DNA from 4 places in the Embleya sp. NPDC020886 genome. Region 1 is predicted to be linked to each of the others. Evidence: riboswitches for the same ligand, from Rfam matches in the RefSeq annotation. Region 1 holds a riboswitch; each other region holds the start of a gene.
What was found. Region 1 has a riboswitch for cobalamin ahead of metE (5-methyltetrahydropteroyltriglutamate--homocysteine S-methyltransferase). Riboswitches for the same ligand answer to the same signal wherever they lie in the genome.
Positions count from the first base shown of each region.

Region 2: linked by a shared signal. The riboswitch ahead of ACH4U8_RS44970 (ribonucleoside-diphosphate reductase subunit alpha) and the one ahead of metE (5-methyltetrahydropteroyltriglutamate--homocysteine S-methyltransferase) in region 1 are both predicted to bind cobalamin.
Region 3: linked by a shared signal. The riboswitch ahead of ACH4U8_RS41500 (ABC transporter substrate-binding protein) and the one ahead of metE (5-methyltetrahydropteroyltriglutamate--homocysteine S-methyltransferase) in region 1 are both predicted to bind cobalamin.
Region 4: linked by a shared signal. The riboswitch ahead of ACH4U8_RS16205 (ABC transporter substrate-binding protein) and the one ahead of metE (5-methyltetrahydropteroyltriglutamate--homocysteine S-methyltransferase) in region 1 are both predicted to bind cobalamin.

Region 1 is NZ_JBIRRX010000005.1:445,555-449,432, forward strand. It holds gene ACH4U8_RS21080 (LacI family DNA-binding transcriptional regulator) at 1-685, shown strand, start outside; cobalamin riboswitch at 1,547-1,712, shown strand; gene metE (5-methyltetrahydropteroyltriglutamate--homocysteine S-methyltransferase) at 1,888-3,878, shown strand, end outside.
Region 2 is NZ_JBIRRX010000029.1:14,702-18,579, forward strand. It holds gene ACH4U8_RS44970 (ribonucleoside-diphosphate reductase subunit alpha) at 1-1,637, opposite strand, end outside; cobalamin riboswitch at 1,713-1,963, opposite strand; gene ACH4U8_RS44975 (hypothetical protein) at 2,097-2,285, opposite strand; gene mug (G/U mismatch-specific DNA glycosylase) at 2,397-2,972, opposite strand; gene ACH4U8_RS44985 (GNAT family N-acetyltransferase) at 3,053-3,877, opposite strand.
Region 3 is NZ_JBIRRX010000021.1:12,231-16,108, forward strand. It holds gene ACH4U8_RS41495 (FecCD family ABC transporter permease) at 1-455, opposite strand, end outside; gene ACH4U8_RS41500 (ABC transporter substrate-binding protein) at 452-1,423, opposite strand; cobalamin riboswitch at 1,531-1,756, opposite strand; partial or broken gene ACH4U8_RS41505 (DUF2975 domain-containing protein) at 1,898-2,014, shown strand; gene ACH4U8_RS41510 (hypothetical protein) at 2,057-2,776, opposite strand; gene ACH4U8_RS41515 (ABC transporter permease) at 2,857-3,878, opposite strand, start outside.
Region 4 is NZ_JBIRRX010000004.1:254,293-258,170, reverse strand. It holds gene ACH4U8_RS16210 (DeoR/GlpR family DNA-binding transcription regulator) at 1-760, shown strand, start outside; cobalamin riboswitch at 846-1,085, shown strand; gene ACH4U8_RS16205 (ABC transporter substrate-binding protein) at 1,241-2,230, shown strand; gene ACH4U8_RS16200 (FecCD family ABC transporter permease) at 2,227-3,381, shown strand; gene ACH4U8_RS16195 (ABC transporter ATP-binding protein) at 3,378-3,878, shown strand, end outside.

The DNA.
Region 1 (3,878 bases):
CAGTTCCGGACGGGTCGCCTCCCGAGTCGACGGTCTCCTCGTCATCGACCCCGACGGCTCCGACCCGGCCGTCCCGAAACTCCTCGACGCGGGCGTCCCGGTCGTCACCGGCGAGCGCTACCTCGGCCCCAGCCGCGCCCCGATCGGTGCCGTGGTGTGCGACAACGCCGCCTCGCTCGCCGCGGTCCTGGACCACCTGCGCGAACGCGGCGCGCGGCGACCGGCGCTGCTCGCCCCGGGGGGCGACTCGGCGTGGGCCCAAACCCTGCGAGTGAGCGCCGACGCGTGGGGAACGCCGCACGGCGTCCCGGTCACCGTACGCACCGTCCCGTTCGCGGCGACCCCCGCACAGGCGGCCGAAGCCGCCAGGGACCTGCTCACCGCGGAACCGGACATCGACGCGGTGGTGTGCGGCCCCGACGGAGCCGCTCCCGGCGTCCTGCACGGCGCCCGCGCCCTCGGTCGAACTCCCGGCGCGGACCTGCTCGTCGCCTCCTGCGTCGACGGCACCGCCACCCGCACCGGCAACCCGCCGATCACCGCCGTGGACTTGCGCCCCGCCGACTATGGGCAGGCCTGCGCCGAACTCCTGTGCGACATTCTGGCCGACCGCACCCCACCCGACACCGTCCGCCTCCACCCATGGAAACTGCGCACCCGGGCCTCGACCCAGGGTGGCCACTGAACCAACCGCGTGCCGCCCGTTCGAGTGCTTCCCGCCCAAGGCCGATGCCGGCAGGCGCCGACTGCGGAACGTGCTGCGTCGCGTCACTCCCCGCACACTACGACTTGCCTTGATATCTCACGTATTGGCGCCAAATCTCGCATTGCGGCGACAGCCCCCGGGCTCGCCCTGGTCATGACGGCCTGGTTGCTCACAGCCCACGGCACCCCGCCACCCCGCCACCCCGCCACCCCGCCACCAACGTCCCCACCACGGCCGCCGATTACGGTGCCCGCCGGCCGGCCTCCCGGTTCGCCGGCGACGGCAGCGGCGGCAAGTTCATCCCGGCCACCGGTAGCTCGACGACGCCCGAACCGCCCAACACGATGCAGTCCGCACTCGCCCTGGCCGCGGCCGGCGTCGAGGAGGCCACCTTCGAGGACACAGTGGACCGGCTCAAGGCTGCGGCGCCCCCGACCCGCTCGCCACCCGGCAGTCCGTATGGGGCGCGGCCGGAACCCCGTTCCCGCTGAACCCCTCCTTCACCACTCCACTCCCCCTCCCCCGTGCGTCCCCTGACCCGGCCCCGGTGCCGGCCGCAGGCGGGGAGCCCCGAGTGTGGGGCTCCCCGTGTGGTGGAAACCGGCCGGCCCAGGCACTTCGGCGCCGCGGCGAAGGGTCACCGCCGCGCCGGGTCCTCCCCACCGGTCGGCGGTCGGAACGAACACGACACCGGATCGCGAACACCGGCCCCACCGATGCGTCGCCGGCCGTTGTCCGCGTCTTCGGCGCGTGGTCGCCCCATCCGGCTCGTGCGGTGGCTCCCCGCGGCGCCCTCGGCCGGCTAAGCTGTCGCACGCAGTCGGTTCGCCCTGCCATCCGGGTAGGCGCGTCGTAAGAGGGAACCCGGTGTGAATCCGGGACTGCCCCGCAGCGGTGAGTGGGAACGACCGCCGTCAAACAGCACTGGACCCGACTCGGGTCCGGGAAGCGACGGCCAGTAGGTGTCCGCCCTTGGCGGATGTGCCCGCGAGTCCGAAGACCTGCCACTGCCCGTGCGCCGCCGATGCGCACGGTGATCTCGGTGACCTCGTGGGCGGGTCGGCGGACAACCGGTGGGACACGTGCGGGAGTACACCGACGTGACCCGTGTGGTTTGCCATTCCCTTCGTGCCTGCGATCCGTCCCGGGATCTTGTCGACAGGCTCGCGAAGGAGAGTTCCGTGACCACCAAGTCCGCAGCCGCGGCGGCCCGTGCCACCGTGTACGGCTATCCCCGCCAGGGCCCGAATCGGGAGCTGAAGAAGGCCATCGAGGGCTACTGGGCCGGCCGCATCGATGCGCAGGCGCTTCGGGACGCCTCGGCCGAACTGCGCCGCGCCAACTGGGAACGCCTCGCCCAGGCGGGCATCCACGAGGTACCCACCGGCGACTTCTCGCTGTACGACCACGTCCTCGACACCAGCGTGGCCGTGGGTGCGATCCCGGCCCGTCACCGCGCCGCCGTCGAAGTCGACGCCTTGGACGGCTACTTCGCGATGGCGCGTGGCACGCAGGACGTGGCGCCGCTCGAGATGACCAAGTGGTTCGACACGAACTACCACTACCTCGTGCCCGAACTCGGGCCGGACACCGTCTTCGAGGCGAACTCCGCCAAACAGGTGGCCGAGTTCGAGGAGGCCGTCGCGCTCGGCCTGACCGCCCGCCCGGTGTTGGTGGGCCCGCTCACCTACCTCCTGCTTGCCAAGCCCGCGCCGGGGGTCGCGGCCGACTTCGAGCCGCTGACCCTGTTGGACCGGCTGTTGCCGGTGTACGCCCGGCTGCTCGCCGACCTGCGTGCCGCCGGCGCCGAGTGGGTGCAGCTCGACGAGCCCGCCCTGGTCCAGGACCGCAGCTTCGCCGAACTGAACGCCGCCAAGCGGGTCTACCGCGATCTCGGCGGCCGCACCGACCGGCCCAAGCTGTTGGTGGCCTCGTACTTCGACCGCCTCGGCGAGGCGCTGCCGATCCTGGCCCGGGCGCCGATCGAGGGCCTGGCGCTGGACTTCACCGGGGCCGCCGCCGCCAACCTCGACGCGCTGGCCGCGGTCGGCGGGCTGCCCGGGAAACGTCTGGTCGCCGGTGTCGTGGACGGCCGCAACGTATGGATCAACGATCTCGGCAAGTCGCTGACCACGCTCGGCATACTGCTGGGCCTGGCCGACCGGGTCGACGTCGCCGCCTCCTGCTCGTTGTTGCACGTGCCGCTGGACGCCGACGCCGAACGCGACGTCGACCCGCAGATCGCCCGCTGGCTCGCCTTCGCCCGGCAGAAGACCGACGAGATCGTCACCCTGACGCGCGGCCTCGGCCGGGGCACCGACACCATCGCGCCCCACCTCGCCGCCAACCGGGCCGACCTGGCCGCCCGCAGGACCTCCGCGCTCACCCACGACCCCGCCGTACGCGCCCGCGCCGCCGCGGTCACCGACACGGACGCGCGCCGCAGCAAGCCCTATCCCGAGCGAGCCGCGGCCCAACGCGCCCACCTGGGCCTGCCGTTGTTGCCCACGACCACCATCGGCTCCTTCCCGCAGACCGCCGAACTGCGCACCGCCCGCGCCGATCTGCGCGCGGGACGCATCGACAGTGCCGGTTACGAGGAACGCATCGAATCCGAGATCCGCGATGTCGTCGCCTTCCAGGAGAAGGCGGGCATCGACGTCCTGGTGCACGGCGAGGCCGAACGCAACGACATGGTCCAGTACTTCGCCGAACAGCTCGCCGGCTACGTGGCCACCCGACACGGTTGGGTCCAGTCGTACGGCACCCGCTACGTGCGCCCGCCGATCCTGGCCGGCGACATCTCCCGCCCGGAAGCGATGACCGTGCGCTGGACCTCGTTCGCCCAGTCGTTGTCCGACCGCCCGGTCAAGGGCATGCTGACCGGACCGGTAACCATGCTCGCGTGGTCGTTCGTTCGCGACGACCAGCCGCTGGGAGAAACCGCCAGGCAGGTCGCGCTCGCGCTTCGAGACGAAGTCGACGACCTGGAGGCGGCCGGGAGTTCGGTCATCCAGGTGGACGAGCCGGCCCTGCGCGAGACGTTGCCGCTGCGGGCCGTGGACCATGCCGCGTACCTGGCCTGGGCCACCGAGGCGTTTCGGCTGAGCACGTCGGGCGTACGCGCGGCGACCCAGATCCACACGCACATGTGCTACGCCGAGTTCGGCGA
Region 2 (3,878 bases), on a different contig from region 1:
TCGGCGTAGGCCGGGTGCGGGCCGTGCACCTCGGCGAGCGCCGAGGAGGTCTCCAGCGCGGTGAGGTAGATCTCCTCGGAGATCAGCGTGGACAACTCGCGCGCCTCGGCCGAGTCGAACGGCAGGCCGAGCGTGAAGAACACGTCCTGCAGGCCCATCAGACCCAGACCCACCGGACGCCAGCGCGGGTTGGACGCGGCGGCCTGCTCGGTCGGGTAGTAATTGATGTCGATCACGCGGTCCAGGAAGACCACCGCGGTGCGGACCGTCGCGCGCAGCTTGTCCCAGTCCATGCCCTCCCCGGCGACCACGTGCGCGCCGAGGTTGACCGAGCCGAGGTTGCACACGGCCGTCTCGCCGTCGCTGGTGACCTCCAGGATCTCGGTGCACAGGTTGGACAGGTGCACCACGTTGCCCGGCTCCGCGGCCTGGTTGCAGGTGCGGTTGGCGGCGTCCTTGAAGGTCATCCAGCCGTTGCCGGTCTGCGCGAGCGTGCGCATCATCCGGGCGTACAGGTCGCGGGCGGGCAACTGCCGGACGAACCGGCCGTCCCGCTCGGCGGCTTCGTAGACCTTGTCGAACTCGGCGCCCCACAGGTCCGGCAGTTCGGGCAGCTCGTTCGGGTCGAACAGCGACCAGACGCCGTCCTCCTCGACCCGGCGCATGAACAGGTCCGGCACCCAGTTGGCCAGGTTGAGGTTGTGCGCGCGGCGCGCGTCCTCGCCGGTGTTCTCGCGCAGTTCGAGGAACTCCAGGATGTCCGGGTGCCAGGTCTCCAGGTAGACGCAGGCCGCGCCCTTGCGCCGGCCGCCCTGGTTGACCGCGGCCACCGACGAGTCGAGCGTCTTGAGCCACGGCACGATGCCGTTGGAGTGCCCGTTGGTGCCCCGGATCAGCGAGCCGCGCGAACGCACCCGCGACCAGGCCACACCGATGCCGCCGGCGAACTTCGACAGCCGGGCGATCCGCCCGTACATCTCGTAGATCGACTCCAGCTCGTCCTTGGGCGAGTCGAGCAGGTAGCACGAGGACATCTGGGTGTGCACCGTGCCGGAGTTGAACAACGTCGGCGAACTGGGCAGGTAGGCCAGCGAGGACATCAGCCGGTAGAAGCCGATCGCCTCGCCGGGCTCCTGGGCCAGGCCGCATGCGACGCGCAGCAGGAAGTGTTGCGGCGTCTCGACCACCTTGCGCGAGACCGGGTGGCGCAGCAGGTAGCGGTCGTACACGGTGCGCAGGCCGAAGTACTCGAACCGGCGGTCGCCCTCGACGTCCACGGCGGCGTCCAACTCGGCGGCGTGCCGCGCGACGAACGCCGCAGTCTCCGCACCGATGATGCCCTCCCGGCGGCCCAGCGCGATGCCGGCGCTGAACGAACCGGCGCCGGCCTCGAACGCCTCGTCGGCGATCCGGCCGGCGAGCAGGCGCGCGGCGAGCCGCGAGTAGGCGGGCTCCTCGGCGATCAGTTCGGCGGCGGTACGCACCGCCAGGTCCGCGGCGGCGGCCCGGTCCGCGCCCTCGTTCAGACCCGCGACGACCCGGCGGACGACCCGATCCGGATCGACCTCCGGCAGATCGCGCGCCTGGGTGCGCACCAGGGTCGCCAGTTGCTCCTCGGGGCTTTCGTCGATCCGCATCCGGGTCGTGCCCACGCTGTCCACAACGGTCACGTGCTCTCTCCTCGCGAGCTCGTACGTACAGTGACCCCGCGCCCGAGGGCACGGGCAGCCGGCAGGTATTCGGACTCGCGGGCATGCCGGGGCACCACCGGGCACGACGTGCTCGGCGGACCGCGGAGTTCCCCATGGTCGTCGGGCCCCGAATGCCTCTCGGCGTTCGGTGCTCCAGGACGACGTTCGTTCCCGCTCACCGTTGCGGGGCAGTCCCGGCTTCGCACCGGGTTCCCTCTTGCCTCGCCGTTCCGCTGAACTCGGAACGGCGAACCAGCTACGTCGCAGAGCATATATGTAGTGGCGGGGTGGTCGTCGCACCCCCAGGTGTTGTGTCGTGTCGCGGTTCTCGACGTACCACGGACCGCCGCCGGGGCGGCGGTGGGGTGGTTCGCCCCGGGACGCGTGGGACGCGCGGTGCGCGGATCAGGGGCGACCGGTGCGCGGCCCGGGCCGGGCCGGGCGCGCGTGCCGGGCCGGTCGGTCGTGCGGTCGGTCCACCGGTCGCGGCACCTCCCGACCCGAGTCGCGCCACTCGGCGACCAACGCCTCGTAAACGGGGGTCTCGAACGTCTCGGTGGGCCACGGCCCGAACGGGGCTCGCAGGATCTTCATGCCGACCCAACCGTGCAAGACGGCGTGAAGTAACCACCAACCGGGTGATGCCACTCGGTCGGTTGACGTGTCGACTCGGATACAGGTCGTCGAAACGGCCCGACCCGCCCGTCACGCGGGCGGCGCGTCGCCCGGTCCGGGTGGGGCCGCCGAATCCGGGCCCGGGTCCGGATCGCTCGCCACCCGCAGTTCGGCGAACGCCTCGGCCAGCGCCGCCGCCGTCCAGTGCGCGTTCAGGCCGCTGGGATTGGGCAACACCCAGATCCCGGTGTCGCCGATCGTCTCGGGCTGCCGGCCGACCACCGCCTTGGGCCGGCCGAAGCCGGTCCGGTACGCACCGATGCCCAGCACCGCCAGCCAGGCCGGTCGGTACGCGTGCACCCGGGCGGTGAGCGCCGCGCCGCCCGCCCGGTACTCGTCCTTGGTCAACTCGTCCGCGCGGGCGGTGGTGCGGGCCACCACGTTGGTGATGCCGAGGCCGAGCGCGAGCAACCGCTGCTGCTCGGTCGGCGCGAGCAGCCGGGGCGTGAACCCGCTCGCGTACAGCGCGGGCCAGAACCGGTTCCCGGGCCGGGCGAAGTGCCGGTCGGTGGCCCCGGACCACAGGCCCGGGTTGATCCCGCAGAACAACACCCGAAGGTTGGGCCCGATCACGTCCGGGATGCTCCGGCCGTGTGCGGCGGCCATCTCGGCGGCGGTGGGATTGCGGCCCGGCGGGATCGGCAGCACGAGCGGCCGCTCGGGAGCCGGCTCGGGTTCCGGCCCGCTCACGGCGCGTCCGCGATCATCGAGGTGCCCACCGACCGGAAGCCGAGCCGGCCGTACATCCGGGCCACGTCCTCGTCGCCCGCGGACAGGAACACCGTCTCGCTCCCGTCGTCGAGCGCGTGCCCGGCCAGTTCCCAGGTCACCGCCGCCGCGAGGCCGCCGCGTCGGGCCGCGGGGAGGGTGGCCACGCCGACGATCTCGGTGGTGTCGTACAGATGCTGGTAGCTGCCCACGCACAACGGTCCGGTCGGGCCGTACGCGGCGTACATCACCGTCTCGCCGGAGCGCAGCCGCTCGTTGAGGTAGGACAGCAGGTCCGGGTCCTGGCCCAGGGCGGCGGTGTCCCGCTCGGTCGGACCGTCGGTGCCGGACGCGGTGCCCGGATTCGCGAAGCCGACCGCCGCGACGCTGTGCACGATCGCCAGGTCGGTCGCGTCCGCCCGGATCCGACGCACCGTCACCAGGTCCGGCAGGAACGGTCGTTCGGCGGGGCGTTCGGCGGGATCGAGCACCATCAGCGGGTGCTCGTGCACATGCAACTCGGCCTCGATCGCGGCCGCGCGCAGCGCGGGGGTGGTCTCGTCGACCCATTCGAACGACTCGGGCACTTTCAACTCTCTCTGTCGTGCCCGCACCGCGCGTACATCCGCGGCGGTGGGCTCGACGGAGCCGCCGAGCGTGGGACGTGCGTACCGGGGCCAGCCCTGGCCATCCCGGACGAACAGGGTCAGTCCGCCGAATGTCTCCGCGTGAGCGGCCCGACGTGCGACCGCGTCGTAGAACGTCTCCAGATGTGCGCGCACCTCGGCGGCGGACTTCGGCATG
Region 3 (3,878 bases), on a different contig from region 1:
ACGACCAGGACGGCGAGCAGGGCACCGACGAAGGCGGCGGCCGGGAGCGCGCCGATCACCGCGGTGCCGGAGACTCCGACACCGAGGACGATCACGGTGACCGCGCCGACGGCGGCGCCGTTGGAGATCCCGAGCAGGTAGGGGTCGGCCAGGTCGTTGCCGGTCAGGGTCTGCAACACCGCGCCGCACACCGCGAGTCCCGCGCCCGTCGCGGCGGCCCCCAGGACGCGCGGCAGCCGCAGTTGCCAGATGATCCGGTCGTCCAGCGCCGTGACGTCGGAGCCACCGAGACCGAGTCGGCGCAGCACCACGTCGGCCACGACGTGCGGCGGCTCGTGGACCGATCCCACGGCGAGGCCGAGCAGCACGGTGGACAACAGCAGTACGGCGGCGACGGCCAGGGCCACCGCCGCACGGCTCGCGCCCGCGAGCCGTGCGGCGGGACGATCCGTCACGGACGCGGGGTCAGGTTGCCCAGGCCGGCCGAGACCCGGACGGCACCGTCGGCGAGCAGCACGCCGGGGGTCGACTCGGAGAACGGCACGACCACGTACGCACGGCGCTGCACTGCTTTGAGCTTGTTCAGCACGGGGTCGTGTTCGAGATAGTCGATCTTGGACTGTGCGGTGTCCCAACCGGCGTCCGCGAGCACGATGGCGTCCGGGTCCGCCGCGACCACCTGCTCCCAACTCGTGGTCTTCCAGCCACCGGCCAGCGTGTCGAAGACGTTGCGGGCGCCGACGGCGTCGAGCACGAGCTGGGGTCCGCCGTGGCCCGCGCCGACGTACGGGGTCTTGGTACCCGAGTCGTACCAGAGCACGTTCAGGCCCTTGCCCGCCGACTTGGCCGTGACTTCGGCAAGTTGCCGCTTCTGCGCATCCCGGATGGCGGCGGCGCGCGGTGCGACACCGAACACCTCGGCGACATCGCCCAGTTCGTCCCACACCGTCTGGAAGGACGCCGACGCCTGCTGCTTGCTGTCGGCGCACCCCAACGGCGACAGGTAGGTGGTGATGCCCTGGGAACCCAGTTCGTCCCGCGTGCCCGCCACCTTGTCGGTGAAGGCGCTGGAGTAGGAGGCGTAGAGGAAATCCGGGCGCGCCGCGAGGAGTTTCTCCTTGGACGGGTACTTCTCGGAGAGCACCGGGACGGTGTCGTAGGCCGCCTTCCATCGCGCCGGGACCGCGTCGTCGAGGTACGCCGTCCCGGCCATCCGGGTCTGTAGATCGAGAGCCAGGGCGACTTCGGTGGCGCCCTGGTTGAGGGTGACCAACCGGGCCGGCGGTGACGTCACGGTGGTGGTGACGCCGCACCTGCTCACGCTCACCGGCGTCGAGTGGCTGCTCCCGGCCGCCGCGGCGGGCTTGTCGGCCTCGGGGGCACCCGTGCACGCGCCGAGCGCGCCGACGAGCAGGATCGCCACGGCAGCGAGTCCGGAGCGCGTGGAACGCGGGGCGCGCGCCGGAGGTATGAAACGTTCGAATCGAAACGGGCGCAGGGCAGCGCGGGGCATGTGTTCTCCAACCCTCGTGGAACATGTCGCGCCGTGGCCGGTCTCCTGGCTTCCGCATCGACGTTCCGCAGCCGGCCTTCCCGGTTGGCTCGTTCCCGATCCACCCAGTGACCCCGACCGCTGTGGGAGCGGTCGGCGAGGGCCGCAGGACTCCGCGGCTACAGTGGCGAGGGCCGCGCCGGCATTCGACCGGCTTCCCGTACACCACGGCGGCGATAGGCTACCAAACCGCTCGTCGTGCCTCGTCGGCGCTCACGCCCACCGACGCCGGCCGGGTCCTCTCGGGACCGGCAACCCTCTCCGCGCCTGGACCCACGGGTGGAACAACGGGTGGAGACGCGGATGGATCCGAAGGTGGGTCCCTGCGGCGGAGGTCGCCTACGGGGCATGGCCGTCCTGGGGGTTGCGCTCGTCGGGCTCGTGCTGCGGATGCTGCTTGCCCAGGCCGTCGCGCGCGACGTCCAAGCGGCCCGGATGCGGGCCGAGTCGGAGGAGGTGATACTCCCCCATCCGGCGCATCGGCCGGAGCCGCACGGGGCGGCGCTACCGCGTGTGGAGGATGTCCGCCTCGCCGGACGTGGCATGCACCCGCACCCGGTGCGGTGCGGCCGGATCCCGGGCCACGTCGACCTTGACCGAGCCGTGCTCGCTGCTCGCGTCCGTCGCGTAGGCGGTGCCGGCCGGCAGCCGGACCCGGGCGTTGTCGCCTTCGGCGTCGACTCGATCGGGCGGCGCGGCGAAGGACAGGTCCACCGCGTCCCGGTCGGCCCGGGCGACGACCGTACGCGTGGTCAACCGCTCGCCGCGGATGCCGCCTTGTGCCGTCCGCGCGTCCAGATCGCCGGACAGGCCGGTCAGCGTGACCTGCCCCGAGGTGGTGCCGACCCGGACCGCGAGCCCCGGCGGCACGCTCACCTCGTAGGAGACCTGCGCGCTGCCGCTCACGGTGTGCCGCAGCGTGAGCGTGCCCTCGGCCGACATGTGTTCGGTTGCGGGTTCCGCGGTGCCGAAATGCTTGATCTCGGTGACCCGCACCGACCCGGGCCCGCCCTGAACCACCTGCACCCGACCCGCTCCGCCGACGATCACGAGCCGGGTGAGCGGCGCGTCGATGGTGTACTGCGCCCGGCGGGTGGTTGCCTGAGACGGCGAGTCCGGTTCGGCACACGCGGATCCGCCCAGCAGGAGGCCGGTGAGCACGCACAGGCGCACCGGGCGACCGAGTGCGCGGCCGGCGAAAGATGGTGAACGCTTGGGCCACATGGGAGTTCCCGTCCTGATCGGAGTCGGCGAGCACGAGCTCGTGGGCACGAGTGCGGCGGCGGACCGGACTCGGCGTCGCACTACTGTGCCCCGATCGCGGTGAGGACCGGGATCCGTGCCGCCCGGCGTGCGGGGAGCAGCGCCGCGAGCACACCCACCACTGCGGATCCGGCTGCGATCACGGCGAGCGTCGACCACGGGACGGCGAGCACCTCCAGGCCCTGATCGGCCAGTCCGCGCCGGGCGGTCACTCCCCAGCCGACGCCCAGCAGCAGTCCCAGGAGCGTGCCGTACGCCGACAGTGCCACCGATTCGGCCCGGACCATGCGCCGGATCTGCCCGCGCGAGGTGCCGATCGCCCGCAACAGGCCCATCTCCCGGGTGCGTTCGAGCACCGAGAGGGTGAGCGTGTTGACCACGCCCAGGGCGGCGATCAGGATCGCCAACCCGAGCAGCGCGTAGACCAGGTCGAGCACCCCGTCGATTCCGGCCCGGATCACGTTCTTGTACTCCTCCCGGTCGCGGGCCGCGGCCTGGGGGAACGGTGCCAGGGCCCGGGCCAGGCTCGCCTTCAGCGCGGCTCGCTCGGTGCCCGGCGCGGCGTCGACGAAGATCATCGCCTCCTGCGCGCCCGGCGCGATCCGGGCCGGCGTGTCCAGGTCGGTCAGCGGTGCGTCCCGACGGCCGATCGACCGACCCGCCGGGTCCGGCGCCCGCAGCGCACCGACCGTCACGGTGGCCTCGGCGCCGGCGGGGCCGCGCAGACGCACCGGGCTGCCGACGGACAGCCGCAGGCCGGCCGCGTATCCGGCGCCCAGGCTGATCGTGCCCGGAGGCGGCGCCGGCAGCAGCACGCCGGTCGGCGACCGCTGCCGCAGGACCGCGGGCAGGTCCGGATCGGCGCCCTGTACCCACGCGTTTCGGGATCCGCCGTCGGTTACCACCTCGACCCGGGCCTCGCGCAGCCGGATCACCCGGCCCACACCCGGCGCCCGGCGGACGGCCTCGACCACCTCCGCGGTCAGCGGGGCGTCGCCCTTGCTGCTCTGAACCGTGATGTCGGACCCGAGGGTGCGATCGATCCGGGCATCCATTGACGCAC
Region 4 (3,878 bases), on a different contig from region 1:
CGCCCGGATGGCCGCGACGATCGCGGACCGCGGCTTCGCCAAGGTCACCGACCTGGCCGAGGCGTTCGGCATCTCGCGGGTGACGGTCCGGGCCGACCTGGAGGTGTTGGAGCGCCAGGGCCGGCTGCGCCGGGTCCGCGGCGGTGCGATGTTCACCGGCCGCGATCCCCGGGTCGAGCCGTCCTTCGAGGAGGCGCTGACCTCGGCGTCGCCCGCGAAGACGCTGATCGGGCGGGCCGCCGCGGCGCTGGTGTCGCCGTCCGAGAGCGTGGTCCTGGACGTGGGCACCACCACCACGTTCGTGGCCCGCGCCCTGGTGGACCGCGGCGACCTGCGCGACCTCGTGGTGTTCACCAACGGGCTGACCATCGCGCTGGAGCTGGAGCGGGCCATCCCCCGGTTCTCCGTCGTGGTCACCGGCGGCACGCTGCGTCCGTTGCAGCACTCGCTGATCAATCCGCTCGGTGACCACATCCTGGAGCGCATCCACGCGGACACGGTCTTCCTCGGCTGCAACGGCGTGCACCCCACGGGTGGCATCACCAACGTGAACCTGCCCGAGGCCGAGGCCAAGCGGGCGATGTTGCGGGCCGCCGGGCGTCGGGTCGTGGTCGCCGACGGCTCGAAGCTGGGCCGGATCGAACTCGCCGAGGTGTGCCCGCTGGCGGACATCGACCTGCTGATCACCAGCGGCCCGGCCGACCGGGACACGCTCGACGCGCTGCGCGACGCCGGGTTGGAGATCCTGGTCGCCCAGTAGCGGCCGAAGTCGTCGGGCGGCAGCCGAAGTCGCCCGAGCGGCAGCCGAAAAAGCACCCTCGCTCGGCCGCCGCGGCGCCCGTGGTTAGGCTGCCCTTGCGAACGGTTCACCCGGCTTCGACCGATTCCGGGTGTCGCAAGAGGGAATCCGGTGCGAATCCGGAACTGCCCCGCAGCGGTAAGTGGGAACGAAAGTCGCCATCAGCACTGGGCCCGGTGAAACGGGATCCGGGAAGCGGCGACCGGTAGGACGACCCGGTCACACACCCGTGGCCCGCGGAACCCGCCCACGAGTCCGAAGACCTGCCGTCGCCCGCGTTCGCCTCGCGCACGCGGACTTCCGGGACCTCGCGGGCGGGTTCGTCGGACGACGGCGCCGAGCGGTGTCCGCCGCCGCGCTCCCTCCCTCCCGAGTTCCCCCGACGAGGACTCGCAAGGGAGAGCTTCGACGATGCCGACGCCGATACGAACGCGGACACCGATGGGCCGCAGCCGACACTCGTGGGCCGCGGCGGTCGCCGCGCTCGCACTGTTCGCGACCGCGTGCGGCGGGGCGGTGCAGGACAAGAAGGCGAGCGCCCCCGCACCCACCGCGTACAAGCCGTACACCGACACCGACAACTGCGGTGTGAGCACGACCTACGACCGGCCGCCGCAGCGCGCCGCCACGCTCACCTCCAACGCCACCGAGCTGATGCTCGAACTGGGCCTGGCCGACAAGATGGTGGGCACCGCGTACCTCAAGGGCCGCACCATCGGCGACAGATACCGGGAGGCGTACGGGCGCATCCCGGTGCTCGCCGACGCGCAACCCTCGCTGGAGAAACTGCTCGAAGCCACGCCCGACTTCGTCTACTCGGGCTACCCCGACGGCTTCTCCGAGTCGTCCGGCCACACCCGCGCCCGACTCGGCGAACTGAACATCAAGACCCACCTCAATCCCGAGGGCTGCGCCAAGGCACCGGTCACCTTCGAACAGCTCTACGGCGAACTGCGCTCCATCGGCGGCATCTTCGGCGTGTCCGAGCGCGCCGAAGGCTCCGTCGCCGCACTGCGCGGGCGGCTGGACGCGGTCACCGCGCGGCTCGCGGGCGCCGCACCGGTCAAGGTCTTCGTGTACAACTCCGGCGCCGACGCGGCGCAGACCACCGGCGGCAACTCGATGCTCAACGAGATCATCACCCGCGCCGGCGGCCGCAACGTGTTCGCCGACCTGAACGAGCGCTGGACCAAGGTCTCCTGGGAGCAGGTCGCCGAACGCAAACCGGACGTGGTGCTGATCTACGACTACGTGACGCCGTCGGCGGAGGCCAAGATCACCACGCTCAGGGCCACTCCGGTGCTCGCCGACGTACCCGCGCTGCGGGCGAACGCCTTCCCGGTGATCTCGCTGTCCGTCGCCCAGCCGGGGCCGCGCTCGGTGGACGCGGTCGAGGAACTCGCGAAGCAGCTCCACCCCGACCGGTCATGACGATCGATCGGGACCCGACGGCGGCCCGGATCGCGGTGCTCCGTGGGGAGGGCGCGGCGGCGCCGGACCGGGGCCGGCCGGCCGACGTGCCGGGCGGCCGGGTACGGCTGTCGCTGGTGGTCGGCGTGCTGCTCGTGGCGCTGTTCGCGGCGGCGACGGCCGGGTTGCTGGTGGGCTCGGTGCCGGTGCCGTGGTCGGAGACCTGGCGCATCCTCGCGCATCGCATCGGCGGGGACGCGTGGGTGCAACCGTCCTGGAGCCGCGCCCACGACCTGATCATCGCCGACACCCGGCTGCCCAGGGTGCTGCTCGCGGCCGTCGTCGGCGCGACGCTGGCGGTGGTGGGCATGGTGATCCAGGCGATCGTGCGCAACCCGCTGGCCGGGCCGGACGTGCTCGGTGTCTCCTCCGGCGCGGCCACCGGCGCGGTGCTGGTGATGCGCTGGGGCGTGGCCTCGGTCGGCGGCCTGTCGCTCGGCGCGCTCACCCTCAACGCGGCCGCGTTCGCCGGCGGGCTGATCACCCTGCTCGTGGTGTTCTCGGTGGCCCGCTCCGGTGGCCGGGTCACCGCCGTGCGGCTGGTCCTGGCCGGGGTCGCGGTCAGCGCCGTGTTGTCCTCGCTGACCAGCCTGCTCGTCCTGACCTCGCCGGATCCGCAACTCGCCGCCCAGGTGCTGTTCTGGACGCTGGGCGGGTTCGGCTCGGCCCGCTGGACGCTGCTGCTGGTACCGGCCCTGGCGCTCGCGATCGGCCTGGTCGTACTGCTGCTCCAGGCGCGCAACCTCAACCTGCTGCTGGCCGGGGAGGAGAGCGCCGCCGCACTGGGTCTGGACGTCCAGCGGTTCCGGCAGGGGATGTTCCTGCTCGCGGCGGTGCTCACCGGGGTCGTGGTGGCGGTCAGCGGGGTGATCGGCTTCGTCGGCCTGATGTTGCCGCACGTGGTGCGGCTGCTGGTCGGGGCCGATCACCGGCGGGCGTTGCCGGTCGCCGCGCTGCTGGGTGCGGTGTTCGCGATCTGCGCGGATCTGGTGGCGCGTACGGTGCTCGCTCCCCAGGAGTTGCCGGTGGGCATTGTGACCTCGCTGGTCGGCGGGCCGTTCTTCGTCTGGTTGTTGCGCCGGGACGCGCGCCGGGAAGCGGGGGCACGATGAGCGGCCTCGCCGCGCGGTTGGTCCTGGACGAGGTCGGCTTCGCGGTCGGCGGCCGAAAGCTGGTGGACGCGGTGTCGTTGACCGTGGCACCGGGCGAGGTGTTCGGCCTGCTCGGCCCCAACGGCAGCGGCAAGTCGACCCTGCTGCGCAGCGTCTACCGGGTGAACCGACCGACCTCGGGTCGGGTGCTCCTGGACGACGAGGACGTATGGACACATTCGGCGCGCTGGGCCGCCCGGCGGATCGGCACCGTGCTCCAGGACATGCCGACCGACTTCCCACTGACCGTGCGGGACGTGGTCGCGATGGGCCGCTCCGCGCACAAGGGCCTGCTCGACCCCGACGACGCGGGCGACCGGGCGATCGTGACGGCGGCGGTCGAATTGCTCGAACTCGACGGCCTGACCGAGCGGGCGTTCGCGTCGCTCTCCGGCGGCGAACGGCAACGGGCGCTGGTGGCACGGGCGTTGGTGCAGCAGCCGGGGTTGTTGGTGATG